One region of the Pseudomonas sp. FBCC-B1667 genome, then DNA from elsewhere that is predicted to be linked to it. Evidence: predicted binding sites of a transcription regulator. Region 1 holds the regulator's gene; each other region holds the start of a gene.
What was found. Region 1 encodes sigma-54, which starts transcription at its own class of promoters, with help from an activator protein. Its sites were predicted from a motif close to ANTGGCATNNANNTTGCTNT; they were not measured.
Positions count from the first base shown of each region.

Region 2: the regulator sigma-54 is predicted to act here: its motif matches at 1,419-1,438, upstream of NL116_RS08315 (flagellar basal body rod protein FlgF).
Region 3: the regulator sigma-54 is predicted to act here: its motif matches at 2,209-2,228, upstream of glnA (glutamate--ammonia ligase).

Region 1 covers NZ_CP101437.1:1,183,777-1,187,949, forward strand. The annotation lists gene rapZ (RNase adapter RapZ) at 1-281, opposite strand, end outside; gene ptsN (PTS IIA-like nitrogen regulatory protein PtsN) at 284-748, opposite strand; gene hpf (ribosome hibernation-promoting factor, HPF/YfiA family) at 761-1,069, opposite strand; gene NL116_RS05145 (RNA polymerase factor sigma-54) at 1,144-2,637, opposite strand; gene lptB (LPS export ABC transporter ATP-binding protein) at 2,821-3,546, opposite strand; gene lptA (lipopolysaccharide transport periplasmic protein LptA) at 3,546-4,094, opposite strand; gene lptC (LPS export ABC transporter periplasmic protein LptC) at 4,081-4,173, opposite strand, start outside.
Region 2 covers NZ_CP101437.1:1,871,341-1,875,513, forward strand. The annotation lists gene NL116_RS08310 (sigma-54-dependent transcriptional regulator) at 1-1,252, shown strand, start outside; gene NL116_RS08315 (flagellar basal body rod protein FlgF) at 1,493-2,233, shown strand; gene flgG (flagellar basal-body rod protein FlgG) at 2,279-3,064, shown strand; gene flgH (flagellar basal body L-ring protein FlgH) at 3,117-3,812, shown strand; gene NL116_RS08330 (flagellar basal body P-ring protein FlgI) at 3,840-4,173, shown strand, end outside.
Region 3 covers NZ_CP101437.1:6,577,784-6,581,956, forward strand. The annotation lists gene typA (translational GTPase TypA) at 1-400, opposite strand, end outside; gene thiI (tRNA uracil 4-sulfurtransferase ThiI) at 540-1,994, opposite strand; gene glnA (glutamate--ammonia ligase) at 2,325-3,731, shown strand; gene NL116_RS30320 (cupin domain-containing protein) at 3,917-4,173, shown strand, end outside.

The sequences.
Region 1 (4,173 bases):
TCGTCGGCGTCCAGGTACAGCACATCACACTTGATATGCCGGCTACGGACTTCTTCGAGCAGTTCGGGAAAGCGTGACAGGTGGCTCGGCAGGTTACGCGCATCAATGGACACTGCGACCAGCGGCTGTGCCAGTTCGGTATGAATCAGTGCGCGTTCGGCCAGTTCCGGGAGCAAGCCGGCGGGCAGGTTGTCGATGCAGTAGTAGCCGTTGTCCTCGAGAACATCGAGTACGGTACTTTTACCTGAGCCGGAACGGCCACTGACGATGATCAAGCGCATGGTTACGGACCGTTTTGCTCGTCCAGGACAACCTGATACAAGGCTTCGTTGCTCGGGGCGCTGCGAAGACGATCACGGACTTCCTTGCGATCGAGCATGCTGGCGATCTGGCGGAGCAGTTCAAGGTGGGCATCGGTAGCGGCTTGCGGGACCAGCAGTACGAACAGCAGGTCAACCGGAGCGCCGTCGATGGCATCGAAATCGATTGGGGCGTCGAGGTGCATCAAGGCGCTGATGGGCGACTCGCAACCTTTGAGGCGGCAGTGGGGGATGGCGATACCGTTACCAAAACCGGTCGAGCCAAGTTTTTCACGGGCAATCAAAGCCTCGAAGACATCTTGCATCTCCAGATCCGGCACTTCCCGGGCGATCAGGTTGGCAATTTGCTCGAGGGCTTTCTTTTTGCTGCCACCCGGCACGTTCACGAGGGAACGGCCGGGGGTCAGGATGTTTTCAAGTCGGATCATGGGTTGGGGATGTTAACGACCGGTCGCGCCCTGAAGGAGGCTCTGGGTCTTTTCCTTATGCTTTTTGAGTTGTTTATCCAGCTTGTCGGTCAATGCGTCGATCGCCGCGTACATATCGGTATGTTCCGCGTTGGCGACCACTTCATTGCCGGGAATATGCAGGGTGGCTTCGATTTTCTGCTTCAACTTCTCGACCGTCATCGTGACCTGCACGTTGGTGATCTTGTCGAAATGCCGCTCTAATCGTTCGAGTTTTTCGCCGATGTAGGTGCGCAGGGGTTCGGTCACTTCCAGTTGGTGTCCACTGATGTTGACTTGCATACAGCTTCTCCTTCGTTGCCAGTGCATAAAGCGGCAGATCAGATGATCTACCACTGGAACGCTGTGGCGTGGCTCTACATCAACCGCTTGCGTTCGCTCGAAGGCGCGATCCCTAAGGATTCACGGTACTTGGCGACGGTGCGGCGAGCCACCTGAATGCCTTGTGCCTCCAGTAAACCAGCGATCTTGCTGTCACTCAACGGCTTTTTCTGATTTTCCGCGGCAACCAGTTTTTTGATGATCGCGCGGATCGCCGTGGACGAGCATTCGCCGCCTTCGGAGGTGCTGACGTGACTGGAGAAAAAGTATTTCAACTCATAAATACCCCGAGGGGTATGCATGAATTTTTGTGTGGTCACCCGTGAAATCGTCGATTCGTGCATGCCTACTGCTTCGGCGATGTCATGTAGAACCAGCGGCTTCATGGCTTCGTCGCCGTATTCGAGGAAGCCGCGCTGATGCTCGACGATCTGGGTGGCGACTTTCATCAGTGTTTCATTGCGGCTTTGCAGGCTCTTGATGAACCAGCGAGCCTCTTGCAACTGATTGCGCATGAAGGTGTTGTCGGCGCTGGTATCGGCGCGACGGACAAATCCGGCGTATTGCGCGTTGACCCGCAGCCTGGGCACCGACTCCTGGTTCAGTTCCACCAGCCAGCGTTCGTTGTCCTTGCGCACGATCACGTCCGGGACGACATACTCGGCTTCGCTGGATTCGATCTGCGAACCGGGGCGCGGGTTGAGGCTCTGGACCAGTTCGATGACCTGGCGCAGTTCATCTTCCTTGAGCTTCATGCGGCGCATCAACTGGCTGTAATCGCGACTACCAAGCAAATCGATGTAGTCGGTGACCAGGCGTTTGGCTTCGGCCAGCCAGGGCGTCTTGGCGGGCAATTGGCGCAATTGCAGCAACAGGCATTCGCCCAGGTTGCGAGCGCCGATGCCGGCCGGCTCGAATTGCTGGATGCGGTGCAGGACGGCTTCGATTTCGTCCAGCTCGATGTCCAGTTCCGGATCGAACGCTTCGAGGATCTCCTCGAGGGTTTCATCCAGGTAGCCCTGATTGTTGATGCAGTCGATCAGGGTCACGGCGATCAGGCGATCGGTGTCGGACATCGGTGCCAGGTTCAGTTGCCAGAGCAGGTGGCTTTGCAGGCTCTCGCCAGCCGAAGTGCGAGTGGTGAAGTCCCATTCGTCGTCATCGTTGCTCGGCAGGCTGCTGGCGCTGGTCTGGTAGACGTCTTCCCAAGCCGTGTCGACGGGCAATTCGTTGGGAATGCGCTCGTTCCAGTCGCCTTCCTCGAGGTTGTCCACCGTCGGGGCGGTTTCCTGATAGGAGGGTTCCGAAACATCGGCATTGGGTTGCTGTTCGGCTTTGTCGGCCAAGGGGTCGGCGTTGTCGAAGTCGTCGCCTTCTTCCTGGCGTTCGAGCATCGGATTGGACTCCAGGGCCTCCTGGATTTCCTGTTGCAAATCCAGGGTCGACAATTGGAGCAGACGGATGGCCTGTTGCAGCTGCGGTGTCATCGTCAGCTGCTGGCCCATTCTCAAGACTAGCGATGGTTTCATGGCAGGGGCTTAACACCTTATTCGCCGGCGCACATGCGCCATCCACTACAGGGCGCCGGAGCGCCAAACATAAGCAAATTATATGCCTGAAACTGAAGTGTTTGCCTAGAGCGCTGTAACAATAAAAACCTGTTGATTTTTATCGTTGTAAGCGCTCAGTCGACTAGCCAGACACCTCAACGCTTACAGGCGGAACTCATGGCCCAGGTAAACTTCTTTGACCAGGTCGTTGGCCAGGATAGTGGCGGAGTCGCCTTCGGCGATTAGCTGGCCATCGTTGACGATGTAGGCGGTCTCGCAGATATCCAGGGTTTCACGGACGTTGTGGTCTGTGATCAGCACGCCAATGCCTTTGGCCTTGAGGTGGTAGATGATCTGCTTGATATCGCCGACCGAAATCGGGTCCACGCCGGCGAAAGGTTCGTCGAGCAGGATGAATTTCGGATTGGTGGCCAGTGCGCGGGCGATTTCCACGCGACGACGCTCACCACCGGACAGGCTCATGCCGAGGTTGTCGCGGATGTGGCTGATGTGGAATTCCTGTAGCAGGCTTTCCAGCTCTTTGCGACGACCGGCCTTGTCGAGTTCCTTGCGGGTCTCGAGGATCGCCATGATGTTGTCGGCCACCGAAAGTTTGCGGAAGATCGATGCTTCTTGCGGCAGATAGCCGATACCGGCTTTTGCACGACCGTGCATTGGCTGGTGGCTGACGTCCAGATCATCGATCAGCACGCGGCCCTGATCGGCCTGCACCAGGCCGACAATCATGTAGAAGCAGGTGGTCTTGCCGGCGCCGTTGGGACCCAGCAGGCCGACGATTTGACCGCTGTCGATCGAGAGGCTGACGTCGCGCACGACCTGGCGGCTCTTGTAGCTCTTGGCCAGATGCTGGGCTTTCAGAGTTGCCATTACTGGGCCTTCTGCTCGTCGGTTTTCTTCTTCGGCTGGATCACCATGTCGATGCGTGGACGCGCCTCGGTGACCTTGTTGCCTGTCGCACGGCCAGCGCTGGCAAGCTTCTTGACCGTGTCATAGACGATTTTCTCGCCCTGGGTAGTGTTGCTGTCTTTGTCGACAACTTTTGCCTTGTCGATCAGCACGACGCGGTTTTGCGCAGCGTGGTACTGGATGGTTACACCCCAACCCTGCACAGGCTTGGTGTCACCAGCGGTCTGCAACTGTTCGAAGTAGGCAAGGTTGCCCACCGATGTCACCACGTCGATGTCGCCAGCCGGCGTACGAGTGATGGTCACGGTGTTGCCCTTAACGATCATCGAACCCTGGGTGATGATCACGTCGCCTTTATAGGTGGCAACGCCATTCTTGTCGTCCAGTTGGGCATCGTCGGCCTGAATGCGGATTGGCTGCTCTTGATCGTTCGGCAGAGCCCAGGCGCTCACGCTTCCCAGTGCTGCGCCCAGACTGAGCAAAATAGGGAGGGTTTTAACGAGCCTCATACTGTCCTCTTACGTTAGATAGCAGGTGTATCCTGCTTTCTTTCAAGTACGCTTTCATTCCGTTGCCTGTCGATACACC
Region 2 (4,173 bases), 690 kb from region 1:
CGTTGCGGCCAACCGGGCGGCGGCGCAGTTGCTCGGGGTGCGGGTGGATGAAGTGCCAGGGATTCCGCTGTCGCGTTACGCCGAAGACTTTGATTTGCCGGAACTGGTGCGGGCCAACAAGTCGCGCATCAATGGGCTGCGGGTCAAGGTCAAGGGTGACGTGTTTCTGGCCGACATTGCGCCGCTGCAATCAGAGCACGACGACAGCGAAGCCATGGCTGGCGCGGTCCTTACGCTGCACCGCGCCGACCGGGTAGGGGAGCGCATCTACAACGTGCGCAAGCAGGAGTTGCGTGGGTTCGACAGCATCTTCCAAAGCTCGAAGGTGATGGCCGCGGTGGTGCGCGAGGCCCGGCGCATGGCGCCGCTGGATGCGCCGCTATTGATAGAAGGGGAAACCGGCACCGGTAAAGAATTGCTGGCGCGCGCCTGCCACCTTGCCAGCCCGCGCGGGCAGTCGCCGTTGATGGCGCTCAATTGCGCCGGTTTGCCGGAGTCGATGGCCGAGACCGAATTGTTCGGCTACGGCCCTGGCGCCTTCGAAGGCGCGCGCGCCGAGGGCAAGCTTGGCCTGCTGGAACTGACGGCTGGCGGTACGCTGTTTCTCGATGGCGTTGGGGAAATGAGCCCGCGCTTGCAGGTGAAATTGCTGCGCTTTTTGCAGGACGGTTGCTTCCGTCGTGTTGGCAGTGATGAAGAGGTGTACCTGGATGTGCGGGTGATCTGCGCCACCCAGGTGGATTTGTCGGAGCTGTGCGCGCGCGGTGAGTTTCGCCAGGATTTGTATCACCGCTTGAACGTGCTCTCGCTGCACATCCCGCCACTGCGCGAATGCCTCGATGGTTTGACACCGTTGGTGGAACACTTCCTCGACCAGGCCAGTCGGCAGATCGGTTGCCCGCTGCCGAAATTGGCGCCGGCGGCGATGGAGCGCCTCAGTCGTTACCATTGGCCGGGCAATGTCCGCCAATTGGAAAATGTGTTGTTCCAGGCGGTTTCGTTGTGTGAGGGCGGGACGGTCAAGGCCGAACATATTCGCTTGCCGGATTACGGTGTGCGTCAGCCGCTTGGCGATTTCTCGCTGGAGGGGGGGCTGGATGAGATCGTCGGACGTTTCGAGAAAGCGGTACTGGAGCGATTGTATTCCGAGCATCCGAGCAGTCGGCAACTGGGCAAGCGGTTGGGGGTTTCGCACACGACCATTGCCAACAAGTTGCGTGAACATGATGTCGGCAAAGAACCGGGCGCCTAAGCAAATGATCGTTCCCGCGGTCCGCGTGGGAACGATCAGTGGTCAGGCTGATCCTTGCCACTCACCGGCATTTCCGCGCCGGTTTTTCGACTTTGACACAATCCCCCATTCCCCTCTGAAACCCCTCAACTCCTTTGTTTGCCGGGCCCGGCGCCGCCAAGGATAAGTTGGTCTGCAAATTGCTTGTCGCTCATCAGTACAGCGGTGGGCGGCAAACGTCCGGCATGCAGAGGAAAGAGTGTGGATAAGTACCTTTATGTGGCAATGACCGGCGCCAGCCAGAATGCACTGGCGCAGAAGGCTCATGCCAACAACCTGGCAAACATCTCCACCAACGGTTTTCAGAAGGACCTGGAACAGGCCCGTTCGATGCCGGTGTTTGGTGACAGCTTTCCGGCGCGTGCGTTTGCGATGACCGAACGCCCGGCCACAGACTTCTCCCCTGGTTCGCTGGTTGAAACCGGTCGCGACCTCGATGTTGCGGTGCAAGGCAGCGGCTGGATTGCCGTGCAGACGCCCGATGGCGCTGAAAGCTACGTGCGCACCGGCAGCCTGAACGTGGACGCCCTCGGCGTACTGCGCGCCGGCAACGGCATGCCGGTGATGGGCAATGGCGGTCCGATCGCCGTGCCGCCCGAGCAGCAAATCGAAGTCGGCGAAGACGGCACCATCAGCATCCGTGCGATGGGCGAAGGCCCGCGTGTGATGGCTGAAGTCGACCGCATCAAGCTGGTCAACCCTGACCTGAAGAACATGACCAAAGGCCTGGATGGTTCGATCCACACCAAGGACGGCAAGCCGGCGCAAGCCGACGCCGGCGTCAAACTGGTGTCCGGGTTTCTTGAGTCGAGCAACGTCAACGCCGTGGAAGAAATGACCTCGGTACTGGCTTTGTCGAAGCAGTTCGAGCTGCACATCAAGATGATGAACACCGCCAAAGACGATGACCAGGCCATGGCTCGGGTCTTGCAGATCAGCTAATTATCAGAACGTCGCGCCGTAAAACAGGCGCACGAGGAGAATTGAATGCTTCCGGCTCTATGGGTTGCCAAAACAGGTCTGTCCGCCCAGGACACCAACCTGACCACTATTTCCAACAACCTGGCCAACGTGTCGACCACGGGTTTCAAACGTGACCGCGCCGAGTTCCAGGACTTGCTCTACCAAATCAAACGCCAGCCAGGCGCCCAGTCGACCCAGGACAGCGAGCTGCCGTCGGGTCTGCAAGTGGGTACCGGTGTGCGCATCGTCGGCACCCAGAAAAACTTCACCGCCGGCAGCCTGCAAACCACGGAGCAGCCACTTGACCTGGCGGTCGACGGTCGCGGTTTCTTCCAGATCCTGCAGCCGGACGGCACCACGTCCTACACCCGTGACGGTACCTTCCACCTCGACTCCAACGGTCAGATCGTGAATGCCAGCGGCTTCGCCCTGGAACCGGCCATTGTGATTCCGAACGACGCGCAGACCTTCACGGTCGGTCGCGACGGCACGGTGTCTATCACCGTTCCGGGTAACCCGGCCAACCAGGTGATCGGCAACCTGCAAACCGCCGACTTCATCAACCCGGCCGGTCTGCAGGCAGTGGGCAACAACCTGTTCCTGGAAACCGCTGCTTCCGGCGCGCCGCAAGTCGGTACTCCGGGCCTGAACGGTTTCGGCACCACGCTGCAGAACACCCTGGAAACGTCCAACGTCAGCACCGTTGAAGAGATGGTCAACATGATCACCACTCAGCGCGCCTACGAGATGAACTCCAAGGTGATCTCCACCGCCGACCAGATGCTCTCGTTCGTAACGCAGAATCTGTAATCAAGTCTATGAGGCGACCATGAGGTCGCCTGCAACACCGTGAGGTAGGGTCATGAATCGCTTTGTATCTGTTCTGGCACTGAGTGGGGCTGTTGTGCTCGCAGGCTGCGTCCCCTCGACGCCCAAGCCCAATGACCCGTATTACGCGCCGGTGTTGCCGCGCACGCCGTTGCCGGCTGCCGCAAACAATGGCTCGATTTATCAAGCCGGTTTTGAGCAGAACCTGTACAGCGACCGCAAGGCGTTCCGGGTCGGTGACATCATCACCATCACCCTGAACGAGAAGACCCAGGCGAGCAAAAACGCCAATTCGCAAATTGGCAAGAACAGCAAGGCCAGCATCGGCCTGAGCTCCTTGTTCGGCTCCACGCCCAACACCAATAACCCGTTCGGCAGTGGTGACTTGAGTCTGGACGCCAGCTATGAAGGCGACCGCGCGACCAAGGGCGACAGCAAGGCGGCGCAGGGCAACACCCTCGTCGGTTCGATCACTGTCACCGTGGCTGATGTGCTGCCCAACGGCATCATCGCGGTACGCGGCGAGAAGTGGATGACCCTCAACACCGGCGACGAGCTGGTGCGGATTGCCGGTCTGGTGCGCTCCGATGACATCGCCACCGACAACACCGTGTCGTCGACCCGCGTCGCCGATGCACGCATCACCTACTCGGGCACCGGTTCGTTTGCCGATGCGAGTCAGCCAGGCTGGTTCGACCGTTTCTTCCTCAGCCCGCTGTTCCCTTTCTAGGTGGCCACGTTGAATTTCAAACACCTGATGGTGGCTGCGTTCCTGATGTCCGCAGCCTTCGGTGCTCAGGCCGAGCGGCTGAAGGATATCGCCAGTATTTCCGGCGTGCGGTCCAACCAATTGATTGGCTACGGCCTGGTGGTCGGGCTTAACGGCACCGGTGACCAGACGACGCAGACGCCTTTCACCCTGCAGACCTTCAACAACATGCTCTCGCAGTTCGGCATCAAGGTGCCGCCGGGTTCGGGCAACGTGCAGTTGAAGAACGTCGCAGCGGTTTCGATCAGTGCGGACTTGCCGGCGTTTGCCAAACCGGGTCAGCAGGTTGATATCACCGTTTCCTCCATTGGTAACTCCAAGA
Region 3 (4,173 bases), 1.5 Mb from region 1:
CTGGACGGTCAACCTTGTTGATGACCACGATTGGACGCAGGCCGGCTTCGAAAGCCTTCTTGGTCACGAAACGGGTTTGCGGCATAGGGCCGTCTTGAGCGTCAACCAGCAGCAGAACGGAGTCAACCATCGACATTACGCGTTCAACTTCGCCGCCAAAGTCGGCGTGGCCCGGGGTGTCCACGATGTTGATGTGGTAGCCGTTCCAGTTGATGGCGGTGTTCTTCGCCAGAATGGTAATACCGCGCTCTTTCTCCTGGTCGTTGGAGTCCATCACGCGCTCGTCGTTGAGCTCGTTGCGCTCCAGGGTGCCGGATTGACGCAAGAGTTTGTCTACCAGGGTGGTTTTACCATGGTCAACGTGAGCAATGATGGCGATGTTGCGTAGATTTTCGATCACTTGTGTATCTCGATCAGAGGATTCGGTGTGCTGACAAGTCTTGGCAGCGATTAACAGTAGAGTCAGGCCTTGCCGTTACAGCTTGACGGCAGAGTCGGGGGGCCGGTGACGCAGGCCACAGGCATACAGCCCCGGGCTCTTAGCTCGGTCGATAAACGCGCACATTGGCATGCCCCTCACTGAGCAAATGGTGGGCATGCAGGCGACTCATCACGCCTTTGTCGCAATACAGCAGGTACTGGCGAGTAGGGTCCAGTTCCTTGAAACGAGCGTTCAATGCATAGAAAGGCATCGCTTGTACCTCGATACCAGCCAGGGCCAGCGGATCATCTTCAGCGGCATCCGGGTGACGGATGTCGATGATGATTTGCCCCGCCAGCGCTTCGCTGACTTCTTCAATCTGCAAGTCCTGGCCCAATTCGTCGATTACGCGATCGATCGGTACCAGTTTGGCGTTCTCGAGCGCACGCTCAAGAATCGCCATGTCGAATTCTTTCTCTTCATGCTCCACGCGCGGACGCTTGGCGTGGGTCTTTGGGTTCACCGAGATGACCCCGCAGTATTCCGGCATGTGCTTGGCGAAATCGGCAGTCCCGATTTCGTTGGCCAGGTCGATGATGTCCTGCTTGTGACTGGCGATCAGCGGACGCAAGACCAGCTTGTCGGTCACGCAATCGATCACGGACAGGTTCGGCAGCGTCTGGCTCGACACCTGGGAAATCGCTTCACCGGTAACCAGCGCTTCGATGTCCAGCCGATCAGCAATACGGGAAGCAGCGCGCAACATCATACGCTTCAAAACTACACCCATATGACTGTTATCGACTTTCCCGAGAATTTCTCCCAGAACTTCCTCGAACGGCACACTGACAAATAACACGCGTTGGGAGCTTCCGTACTTCTTCCAGATGAAGTGCGCGACTTCCATGACGCCCAGTTCATGGGCCCTTCCGCCCAGATTGAAGAAGCAGAAATGGCTCATCAGGCCACGACGCATGATCTGATACGCCGCCACGGTGGAGTCGAAGCCACCGGACATCAGCACAAGCGTCTGTTCCAGCGCACCCAGCGGATAACCGCCGATGCTGTTGTGCTGGCTGTGGATCACAAACAACCGTTTGTCGCGAATTTCGATGCGAACTTCGATTTCCGGCTCTTTCAGCGAGATTCCGGCGGCGCCGCACTGACGACGCAGTTGGCTGCCGACGTATTTTTCGACGTCCATCGAGCTGAATTCGTGCTTGCCGGCACGCTTGCAGCGCACCGAGAAGATCTTGCCGGCCAGGGATTCACCGAAGTGCTGCTTGCACTTGGCGACGATGTCGTCGAAGTCGCCCAACGGGTATTCATCGACCTGCAGGAAATGCGCGATGCCCGGCATGCAGCTCAGGCGCTCGGTCATCTCCTTCAGGGCTTTGGGCTCGCTGACGCGGGTTTCCAGCTCGAGATTGTCCCACACACCGTTCACCACCACGGCCGGGTCCAGATCGCGGAGCACGGTGCGGATATTTTTAGCCAATTGGCGGATGAAACGCATCCGTACCGGGCGGCTCTTGATGGTGATCTCGGGAAAGACTTTTACGATTAGTTTCATGAAAACAGCGCGCGCTGGGCCAGCCGAAAAAGGGGGGCGCGGATTATAGCGGAAATTGCTCAAGGTTTAACCAGTTAATGTGCAGAAGGTTTTGCGCGCACCAAAACGGGTCATTTATGGATTTTAACGCTACATTGTAGGGCGAGATTTTCCGCTGACAGACGCTTTGTACCTTTATAAGCGTGAAATTGGGGCAAAAAACCCATGGTGGGGCACTGGCATGCAATTTGCTCCCTTGTGAGGCAGGTTGCCTTGGCAGAGTATTCGCGCCGGCATCACCCACATTCTAAGGGCATCCACTACTAAGCCCGAAGCCACCCGGAGGACACTATGTCGAAGTCGGTTCAACTCATCAAAGATCATGACGTCAAGTGGATTGATCTGCGCTTCACGGACACCAAAGGCACTCAGCACCACGTGACCATGCCGGCTCGCGACGCGCTGGATGACGCTTTCTTCGAAGAAGGCAAAATGTTCGACGGCTCCTCCATTGCTGGCTGGAAAGGTATCGAAGCCTCCGACATGATCCTGATGCCGGACGACAGCACCGCCGTACTCGACCCGTTCACCGAAGAGCCGACCCTGATCCTGGTTTGCGACGTGATCGAGCCTTCGACCATGCAAGGCTACGACCGCGACCCTCGTGCGATCGCCAAGCGCGCCGAGGAATACCTGAAGTCGACCGGTATCGGCGACACCGTATTCGTAGGTCCAGAGCCTGAGTTCTTCATCTTCGACGAAGTGAAGTTCAAGTCCGACATCTCCGGTTCGATGTTCAAAATCTTCTCCGAACAAGGTTCGTGGATGTCCGACCAGGACGTGGAAGGCGGCAACCGTGGCCACCGTCCAGGCGTCAAAGGCGGCTACTTCCCTGTTCCACCGTTCGACCACGACCACGAAATCCGTACCTCCATGTGCAACGCCATGGAAGAAATGGGCCTGGTCATCGAAGTTCACCACCACGAAGTGGCAACTGCTGGCCAGAACGAAATCGGCGTGAAGTTCAACACTCTGGTTGCCAAGGCTGACGAAGTTCAAACCCTGAAGTACTGCGTACACAACGTTGCTGATGCATACGGCCGCACCGCGACCTTCATGCCTAAGCCGCTGTACGGCGACAACGGTTCGGGTATGCACGTTCACCTGTCCATCGCCAAAGATGGCAAGAACACCTTCGCTGGCGAAGGCTATGCCGGCCTGTCCGACACCGCCCTGTACTTCATCGGCGGCATCATCAAGCACGGCAAGGCCCTGAACGGCTTCACCAACCCGTCGACCAACTCCTACAAGCGTCTGGTCCCAGGTTTCGAAGCTCCAGTGATGCTGGCCTACTCGGCTCGCAACCGTTCCGCTTCGATCCGTATTCCTTACGTGTCCAGCCCTCGCGCTCGCCGTATCGAGGCCCGCTTCCCGGACCCGGCAGCTAACCCGTACCTGGGCTTCGCTGCACTGTTGATGGCTGGCCTGGACGGCATCCAGAACAAGATCCACCCTGGCGACGCAGCTGACAAAAACCTGTACGACCTGCCGCCTGAAGAGGCGAAAGAGATCCCACAAGTTTGCGGCAGCCTGAAAGAAGCCCTGGAAGAGCTGGACAAGGGTCGCGCGTTCCTGACCAAAGGTGGCGTGTTCTCCGACGACTTCATCGACGCTTACATCGCTCTGAAAAGCGAAGAAGAAATCAAGGTTCGCACCTTCGTACACCCACTGGAATATGAGCTGTACTACAGCTGCTGATCCGGTAACGCTGCAGCACGCGGCGTGACAAAGAGAGGCCTCCTTCGGGGGGCCTCTCTTTTTTTGTGGGGGCAATTTCCCACAATGAAATTCGCCATCTCCTCGGGCGCACGCAGTATCGTCCGGCATCAAACACCTTTGATGACTCGTAGCCTGTCCTTTGCCCGAACTCAAAGGATGGATCGATGAAAACCCTTACGCTCGCTCTCGGCGCCCTTGCCCTTCAAAGCTGCACAACAGCCACCGCACCCACGGGAATCGAACGAGAAATCCTGCTCAAAAGCAGCCAGTCGTGGGACAACTCACCTTACGTTCGCTACCCGGCTGCGGCGCCCGAGCTGACAGTGCTCAGACTCAAGATACCGGCCAACACCCAATTGCCTTGGCACACCCACGCCATTCCCAACACGGGCTACGTCCTCTCTGGCGAACTGCTGATCGA